DNA from 3 places in the Paenibacillus sp. FSL R10-2788 genome. Region 1 is predicted to be linked to each of the others. Evidence: predicted binding sites of a transcription regulator. Region 1 holds the regulator's gene; each other region holds the start of a gene.
What was found. Region 1 encodes Rex, which represses fermentation and respiration genes when NADH is low (regulators of the CRP and FNR family bind a similar motif). Its sites were predicted from a motif close to TTGTGAAATATTTCACAA; they were not measured.

Region 2: the regulator Rex is predicted to act here: its motif matches at 1,869-1,886, upstream of pflB (formate C-acetyltransferase).
Region 3: the regulator Rex is predicted to act here: its motif matches at 966-983, upstream of NSQ50_RS15805 (cytochrome ubiquinol oxidase subunit I).

What each region holds. Positions count from the first base shown of each region.
Region 1 is NZ_JBBOQA010000001.1:4,583,477-4,586,764, forward strand. It holds gene NSQ50_RS20360 (cell wall elongation regulator TseB-like domain-containing protein) at 1-359, opposite strand, end outside; gene NSQ50_RS20365 (amidohydrolase) at 531-1,832, opposite strand; gene NSQ50_RS20370 (redox-sensing transcriptional repressor Rex) at 1,819-2,472, opposite strand; gene dinG (ATP-dependent DNA helicase DinG) at 2,603-3,288, opposite strand, start outside.
Region 2 is NZ_JBBOQA010000001.1:4,874,441-4,877,728, reverse strand. It holds gene adhE (bifunctional acetaldehyde-CoA/alcohol dehydrogenase) at 1-1,724, shown strand, start outside; gene pflB (formate C-acetyltransferase) at 1,977-3,288, shown strand, end outside.
Region 3 is NZ_JBBOQA010000001.1:3,573,964-3,577,251, forward strand. It holds gene NSQ50_RS15800 (hypothetical protein) at 1-582, shown strand, start outside; gene NSQ50_RS15805 (cytochrome ubiquinol oxidase subunit I) at 1,148-2,512, shown strand; gene NSQ50_RS15810 (cytochrome d ubiquinol oxidase subunit II) at 2,509-3,288, shown strand, end outside.

The DNA of each region.
Region 1 (3,288 bases):
TCAGCTTTGATAATGCCGCGTATTTGGGCTTCTGAGGTTCCTTTACTTAGTTCCTCAGCAAACACTGCGTCGTCGCCTTCAGCAAATTTTCCATCTACCGTAAAGCGGACCCAGACCATAAGAGCAGTCCCGGCTTCATTTTTTCCTGTTAAAACCCAGTACACTGCATTTTCATCCCAAACCGATTTTTGTGCTTTGGTTACCTCTGTTAGACCCGCTCTGGTTTTGGCAACATCCTTGGCGATATCCCGCTCGTTCCATTGATCTTTCATAATATAGGCATAGAACTGGATAAGTCCAAACCCCAGGAGCAGAATCAGAACTGACCCCAGGAGGATCCATTTTTTCCTTTTCTTCAAGGTACAGCTCCCTTTCTAGTAATATATCTTTTTTGATTATATAACACACCCGCGTGTTTATCCAAAATTTCATAATTTTCTAGCTTTCCCAGCCTTAAAATGTACAAAAGGCCGCAACTTTTGCTAAAAGCAAAAAGTCGCAGCCTATTATTTATTCGTTATTCTCCAGACTTAACGCTTCAATAAACCTTCGAAGGCTTCTTGCGCTTTACGCCGGATAGCTTCCTCATCCAGGGTTAAGCATTGTCCATGCTTGATGACCTGTTTACCATTCACCCACACATGCTCAACATCCTTAGCGCTAGCAGAGTAAACTGCATGAGACAACAGATCTGTGTGTGGCAGCAAATGCGGCTGATCTATATCAATTGCAATGAAATCAGCTTTCATCCCAACAGCAAGTCTACCTACATTATTTAAAAAGATGGACTGGGCGCCATATTCTGTAGCCATACGTAGAGCTTCTGGAGCTGGAACAGCCGTTGGATCACCGCTGACACCCTTATGAATGAGAGCTGCAAGCCGCATCTCTTCAAACATATCCAAGTTATTGTTGCTTGCCGCGCCATCCGTGCCAAGAGACACCTTCACACCAGCTTTTAGAAGATCAGTAACCCGAGCCACTCCGCTAGCCAGCTTCAAATTACTGCCCGGATTATGAGAGACACCCACATTATGGCGAGCCAAGATCTCAATCTCTTCATCATTTAAATGAACACCATGTGCAACTATCGAGGGACGTGTGAACATTCCAAGCTTCTCTAAGTGAGCTACAGGACGCAACCCGTAATCCGCCACATTTTGTTCCACTTCACGTTTCGTTTCGGACATATGCGTATGCATCGGTAAATCCAGATCATGCGCTGCCTGCACGAACTTAACCAGGAAGTCCGGAGGGCAAGTATAAGGGGCGTGCGGCGAGATCATAGTAGTAATTCTACCGTCAGCCTTTCCATGCCAGTTACGGGCAAAAGAAATCGCTTCCGCAAGCTTGTGATTCTGTACATCCTCTGGACATAACCCAATCACACCACGCATCAATACGGAACGGATACCTGATAACTCAGCTACCTCAGCTACTCGGTCCATATGATCATACATATCGAGGAAGGTCGTAGTTCCACCCTTCAGCATTTCCAATACAGATAAGGAGGTTCCCCAGTATACATCATCACCGGTGAACTTTTCCTCCATCGGCCACATCTTCTCCTGAAGCCACACTTGTAGCGCTAAATCATCTCCATATCCACGCAGCAAAGACATCGCCGCATGACCATGTGTGTTTACAAGTCCAGGCATGAACAGCAGACGGCTGCCATCAACCACTTGCACTCCAGCTTCCATCTGAGGCTCTTCTTTTCCTATGTAAGTGATTAAATCATCTTCAATAGTCATATATCCACTCAGAACCGGCTCATCCGTTCCCGGAGTCAGAAAATACCCGCCCTTAATTATCGTTTTATTGTTGTTCATGTTCGCTTTCTTCCTTTCCATCCCGCAAGTAATACGCAAGACTTTGCAGATCAGTTGTAAAATCAGCTGCATGCACCCGGATATTCGGTGGTGTCTTCAGAATCACAGGGGCAAAGTTCAAAATTGCTTCAATCCCAGAAGAAATGAGAATATCTGCTACATTTTGAGCTTCTGAATCAGGTACGGTAATAATGGCAATGCGAATACCTTGCTCACGAATCGTGCTGCCTAGTTCATCCATTGGTTGCACAGTAAGGGAGTTGATCTTACGTCCAACCTTAGGAGCGTACGAATCAAATATAGCGGTGATTTTCATAGTATCTTTGAGATATGCATTGTAATTAGACAAGGCATGTCCGAGATTACCTGCTCCAACTAAAGCTACATTAAGCTGTTGATCCAGCTTCAGGATATGACGGATTTTCTCAATAAGATACGTTACATCATAGCCGATACCTTTTCTGCCGAAGTCACCAAAATACGCTAAATCCTTACGAATCTGTGCGGGATTAAGATCAAGCTTTTGTCCAAGTTCCTGAGAGGAAACTGTTAATATTTCGCGATTCTGGAGATCATTCAAAAAACGCAAATACACAGGTAGTCTGCGAACAACGGCTTCTGATATTTTATCCGATTTCATATTTTTCCTCCTAAAAATAGTAATGTTCTTGTGAAAATCCATATTCAAACGTATACCTCTCCTTATTAAGGGCGGTACTGTAACTTACCGCCCTTAAGGATAAGGAGGAGCTAAACTGAAGACGAGCATTTTAAGAAGCGCCGCCATCCTCTAGCCATTCCGCTATGCGGGGGACCATTTGATCAGTCAGCATATGCTCCATTTTGGGACCAGGCAATGAATAAAGGAAATACTTCCCGTAATGAGATTCAATAACCCTTGTATCATAAACAATAACTATTCCGCGATCCTGCGCCGTGCGAACCAGTCTTCCGAATCCCTGCTTAAAGCGAATAACCGCTTGAGGAACAGACAATTTCATGAACGGATTCTTCTTCTGAGCCTGCAATAACTCCGACTTCGCTTCCGCCAACGGGTGATTCGGCGGTTGAAACGGAAGTCTCACGATGGCCAGGCAAGTCAGTGCTTCACCTGGAATATCTACACCTTCCCAGAAGCTGCTCGTCCCCAGCAGAACGGATGCTGCACTGTCCTGAAAGCGGCGGATCAGCTTGCTCCGGCTGCCACCTTCCACGCCTTGACCAAGCACCGTAATCTCTTGTGAGGCCAAAGCCTCTTTAAGCGGATCATATACCTGACGCAGCATTTTATAAGAAGTAAACAGAACCAGCATCCGCCCACGTGTTGTTTTGGCAGCTTCTGCTAACGACTGTACGAGTGTATCGACAAATCGAGCATCGCCCACACTGCCCTTCACACTAGGAAAATCACGCGGTATAACTAGAAGCGCCTGCTCGCGATACTTAAAGGGAGAAG
Region 2 (3,288 bases), 290 kb from region 1:
TTGATAAATGTGCGGTTAACCCAGCAATCGTTGGACAATCCGCAGTGAAAATTGCTGAAATGTGCGGCATTCAAGTTCCTGCCGGCACTAAGATTCTGGTAGCAGAACTTGAAGGTGTAGGCACTAAATATCCATTGTCCGCTGAAAAATTGAGTCCTGTGCTTGCTTGCTACAAAGTTAAAAACGCAGATCAAGGTATCGAACGCGCAGCACAAGTTGTTGAATTTGGTGGTATGGGCCATAGTTCGGCTATCCACTCCAACAACGAAGAAGTAATCATGAAGTTCTCCAACCGTCTGCAAACAGGACGTATTCTCGTTAACTCGCCTTCCACTCATGGTGCGATCGGCGATATCTATAACACTAACATCCCTTCGTTGACGCTGGGCTGCGGATCTTATGGTCGTAACTCCGTGTCGCAAAACGTTACAGCAATTAATTTGATCAACGTGAAAAGGGTGAATCGTCGTACCGTGAATATGCAATGGTTTAAAGTACCTGACAAGATCTATTTCGAAAAAGGCGCTACTCAGTACCTGACCAAAATGCCTGATATCACACGTGTCGCAATTATCACTGACCCAATGATGGTTAAGCTCGGATATGTTGAGAGAGTTGAACATTACCTGCGTCAACGCCAAACTCCTGTAGCGATCGAAGTGTTCTCGGAAGTTGAACCAGATCCATCGACAACTACAGTTGAAAAAGGTACAGCAATGATGAACAGATTCCAACCGGACTGCATCATCGCACTTGGTGGTGGTTCCCCAATGGATGCTGCAAAAGGAATGTGGTTATTCTATGAACATCCAGACGCAGACTTTAACGGTCTGAAACAAAAATTCATGGATATCCGTAAACGGGTTTACAAATTCCCTAAACTTGGAAATAAAGCTAAGTTTGTAGCGATTCCAACTACTTCGGGTACGGGTTCGGAAGTAACATCTTTCGCAGTTATTACCGATAAAACAACTGAACAACACACTAAATATCCATTGGCTGACTACGAGCTAACTCCAGACGTAGCTATCATTGATCCAGAGTTCGTATATAGCTTGCCAAAAACTGCTGTAGCTGATACAGGTATGGACGTATTGACACATGCCATCGAAGCTTATGTATCTGTTATGGCGAGTGACTACACTGATGGTCTGGCAATTAAAGCAATCCAATTGGTATTCCAATACCTTGAAAAATCGGCGCTTGAAGGCGACAGAGTTGCCCGTGAGAAAATGCATAACGCATCAACACTTGCTGGTATGGCCTTTGCTAATGCTTTCCTGGGTATTAACCACAGTTTGGCGCATAAATGGGGCGGTCAATATCACACTGCTCACGGTCGTACTAATGCGATCCTTATGCCACACGTTATTCGTTACAATGCTAAGAAACCTACGAAGTTCGCTTCGTTCCCTAAATATTCACACTTTGTAGCTGACGAGCGTTATGCAGAAATCGCCCGTATTCTGGGATTGCCAGCTCGCACAACTGAAGAAGGTGTAACTAGCCTGATCAATGCTATTCGCGATATGAACAAAAAACTGGGTATCGAAGAATCCTTCCAACAACTGGGCTTTGATCCTAAGGATTTTGAATCCCGTGTAGATTACTTGGCTGACCGTGCATTTGAAGATCAATGTACAACTGCCAATCCTAAGCTGCCACTGGTATCTGAACTTGCAGATGTATACCGTAATGCTTTCTACGGAAGATTTGATAATTAATATTTGGTTAAGTAGATAATAGGATGGTTGTGGACTAGATATAAGTGACAAATATCACCGGAAAGGTGATATTTGTCACAGTCTATTTATAGAAAATAAACTAAAATGTTTATATAAACAACGGTCCCATACATGGAACAATGATTGTGAATTTTCGAACAACCATATCTTTCTTGGGATCACGAGACACGGGATCAACCTTCAAGCCCGCGATCTCTACAAATATTATAAATATAGATGGAGGGATTTAGCATGTCGGTGATAGAAAAAGATGTACAAGAAGTGAAATCCGGTTGGAGAAGTTTTACAAAAGGTAAATGGTCCAGAAAAGTTGACGTTAACAACTTTATCGCAAGTAACATTAAGCCTTATGAAGGAAACGAAGAATTCCTCGTAGGACCTACTAGTAACACAACTGAACTATGGAAGATTATTTCCCAATTGAGCAAGGAAGAAAGAGAAAGAGGCGGCGTATGGGATGTTTCCCTAGATACTGTCTCCACAATCACTTCACATGCTCCAGGCTACATTGACAAAGACAAGGAACAAATTGTAGGCGTACAGACTGACGCTCCTTTCAAACGTTCCATCCAGCCATTTGGCGGGATCAAGATGATGGTTGATGCTACGAAAGCTTATGGCTTCGAGCTTCCACAAAACATCGTTGACATGTTTACGAACATTCGCAAAACGCATAACCAAGGCGTATTTGATGCATATACACCAGACATGAGAGCTGTGCGTAAATCCGGCGTAATTACAGGTCTTCCTGATGCTTACGGCCGCGGACGCATCATCGGCGACTACCGCCGCATTGCTCTGTACGGTATTGATTTCCTCATTAAAGACAAAAAACAACAACAAACTGAGCTTGAAGTTGATTCCATGACTGAAGATATTATTCGTTTGCGTGAAGAGCTGTCCGAGCAAATTCGTGCACTTGGCGAATTGAAAGAAATGGCAGCCGCTCATGGAATGGATATTTCCAGACCAGCGACCAACTTCAAAGAAGCTACTCAATGGGTATACTTCGGGTATCTTGCAGCAGTTAAAGAGCAAAATGGTGCAGCGATGTCCCTAGGCCGTGTGTCCTCTTTCTTGGACATCTATGCAGAACGCGATATTGCTGAAGGTACTTTGACTGAAGAACAAGTACAAGAAATCGTCGATCATTTCGTAATGAAACTGCGTATCGTGAAATTCTTGCGTACACCTGACTATAATGATCTGTTCTCCGGCGACCCAACATGGGTAACTGAATCCATCGGTGGTATGGCTGAAGACGGAACAACTCGTGTTACCAAGAACAGCTTCCGTTTCTTGAACACCCTGTACAACTTGGGTCCAGCTCCGGAACCAAACTTAACTGTACTATGGTCCGAAAAATTGCCTGAAGCCTTTAAAAAATATTGTGCTAAGGTTTCCATCGAAACTAGTGCAATTCAGTATGAAAATGACGATGTAATGCGTCCATACTGGGGTGAAGATTATGCGATTGCTTGCTGCGTATCTCCAATGCGCATCGGTAAACAAATGCAGTTCTTCGGCGCTCGTGCCAACCTGG
Region 3 (3,288 bases), 1.0 Mb from region 1:
CAGCAGGAGCAGCCGGAACGTACGATGATTTTCGCTTTTGTGACAGGACATTTTAGATTACCGGAGTTCAAAGGGTCCTCTCAGGCAACTTCCACCTGGATGGAGGGGCATCGAGAGCTGTGGGATGGCAAGAATGGTCATTTAAAAGCTGTAGCTGGAATTACGGTTGAGCATTTAGGCAGCATGGAGTGGAAGGACGATGATACGGGTCATTATGGTCCAACTGGACAAATAAGTACAGAATATACGTATGCAGGCAATGAAATGATGGCAGCCATTTGGCTGAAGGCTATTGAAAAGACAGATAGCACACGTACTGTATTATTGCGTGGACATAACAAGTTTGAGTTTGGAGAGAGTCAGCCCTTATTTGAAGCAGGGATACCGGTGATTGGATTCATTCCAATGCCCGACTATCTGCTCGTGGATAGTGACAACAGAGAGATGGACAAATTTGATGCAAAGCTAATGCATACGCAAATTGTATCGTTGCTGAAAGCGGTCAAGCTAGTGGACGGAACGGAGACGACTAAACTCGGGAAGTCAGATGGGTATTCTTTTTTCTACGGTCGTACTAAATGATGGTGGCAGTTCAAGATTTGTCATGACGAAGATGAAATTAGCTTGAATTCAAAAACACTGATGATTTAAGTCAGTGTTTTTTTGTTGCAAAAAGGGGGTATATTACGGCTTAAAATGGGAAAATTTCGTTTTTTTGTTAGCATCAAAGTAGGAGGAAACTTGTGACATCACATATACGCTAATCAATCAATAGCTCCTTCGGGTGCTTTTTGTGTTATTCACTGAGTTGTTAGAAAGATTTGTCCCTTTCTTGAACGTTTAGGGATTAAGAGATGTCGATGATTGAAATACTTAAAATTTAAGATAAGATAACTTTAATTATTAGGCCACGTTATTAATTTGACTGCTCAGTAACAGGTAAATCAGGTTCGCCAACTCTTGCTTTGTGAAATATTTCTCTTTTTACATAGCAAAGAACGAGGAATGTCATACTAAAACGAACAGGAAACGATGTCGCTGAGCCTTGCTAAACCTGATATTGAATGCAGCCTACAGTTAGCGGGCCTAATCATAAGTATCAACTTAAGACGAAAAATGAACAGAGTTTTGAAGGGAGCAGTAAAGAATGGCAATTGATACGGTGCTATGGAGCAGGCTAGTGACAGGCTTGACTCTCGGGTTCCACGTTATTTTTGCGACGATTGGCGTCGGTATACCGCTAATGATCGCTATAGCAGAGTTCATCGGGATCCGGAAGAAAGACCCCCATTATACACTTATGGCAAAGAGGTGGTCTCGAGGATTTGTCATTTCTGTGGCGGTTGGTGTTGTGACCGGTACAGCGATTTCACTACAGCTGGCCCTGGTATGGCCGAATTTTATGAAACTGGCTGGGAATGTCATTGCACTTCCGTTATTCATGGAGGTGTTCGCGTTCTTTTTCGAGGCTATCTTCCTGGGCATTTATTTGTATACGTGGGATCGGTTCAAAAATCCATATACCCATTGGCTGCTGACGATACCGATTGTCGCCGGGGCAGGCATGTCTGCCGTTTTTATTACGACGGTGAACGGATTCATGAACCAGCCTGAAGGCTTTGTCATGGAAGCAGGCCAATTCACAGCGATTAACCCGGTGCAAGCGATGCTGAATACGGCGACGTTCTCCAAAGTGTTCCATGTATTAAGCTCGGCCTATTTAACAGGAGCTGCCTTGTTAGCCGGGATTGCAGCCTTCGCGATGCTGAGAAAAGGTGTGTCCGCATACCACAAAAAATCTTTAAATCTCATGATGGCGGTCGTTTTACTATTCGGTTTGCTGAACACGATAGCCGGTGATGTGTCCGCCAAGTTTTTGGCCGAGCATCAACCAGAGAAGCTTGCAGCGGCAGAGTGGCATTTTGAGACGAGTAGCAGGGTGGATTTGGTTCTATTGGGATGGCTGAATGCAGAGCATGAAGTTCTAGGGGCTCTTCATCTTCCGAAGCTGCTCAGCTTCCTGGCCTTTGGAGACTTTAATGCAGAGGTGACGGGGCTCGAGGAATTCCCCAAGGAAGAATGGCCACCACTTCTCGTTCATTATCTGTTTGATTTAATGGTCGGAATCGGATTTACTCTGCTCGCGATTTCGTTCCTATATTTTCTGTTTGTGTTCTGGAAAAAGCGTAATGAGCTTAACAAGTGGATGCTTCGCATCATCGCACTGAGCGCCCCCCTCGCTTTTCTGGCTGTTGAGCTGGGTTGGTTTTATGCAGAAGTCGGGAGACAGCCGTGGATTATCCGTGGATATATGCGTGTTGAGGAGGCTGCCACGTCTTCACCGAATGTAAGAATTATATTCTTCGCCTTATTGCTCTTGTACATCGTACTCGGCAGTATGTGTGTAATCGTGCTAAGACGCTTGTTCAACAATAATCCGGCAGAAGCTGAGATGGAGAAATGGATGAAGGATCATCCTAATCATTCTACCGAAAAGGGGGGCACTGAATGATGAGTTACGAATTGATTGGCATCTCGGTGCTCTGGCTGTTTTTGTACGGCTATTTAATTATAGCTTCCATTGATTTCGGAGCGGGCTTCTTCGCCTTTTATGCCCGTTTAACGAAGCAGGATCATCTCATTAATCGTCTGATTTCGCGTTATTTATCACCCGTTTGGGAAATTACAAATGTATTTTTTATCTTTTTCTACATTGGCATCGTCGGTTTTTTTCCGGACACAGCCTATTATTATGGCTCCGCGCTACTTGTTCCGGGAAGCATTGCATTGATTCTTCTTGCGATTCGCGGTTCATTCTATGCTTTTGAAAATTACGGTTCCAAGAAAAACATAGTATATCTTTTTTTGTACGGAGCTACAGGTTTGCTTATTCCAGCATCGTTGTCAGTGGCGCTAACTTTGTCTGAAGGCAGCTTTATCGTGAAGCAGGGGGAGACGGTTTCTCTGGATTACTGGACGCTGTTCACCAATCCGTTATCGTGGAGTATCGTTGGACTGGCAATTGTGTCCGTTTTGTTCATTAGCGGCTCATTTCTGACATTTTACGCTTCTCGGGCAGAGGATCATTCCGCGTTGAAGCTGATGCGCAACTACGCCCTGTTTTGGAGCACACCGACGATAATCCTCGCACTTACAGCATTTATCTATTTGGGTCAACACAATGAGCGGCATTTTCAAAATATGATGGATTTATGGTGGTTGCTGGCACTTTCCGTTGCTTTCTTCATGATCGCGATGTGGCTATTATATAACGGACGCCGTTACGGA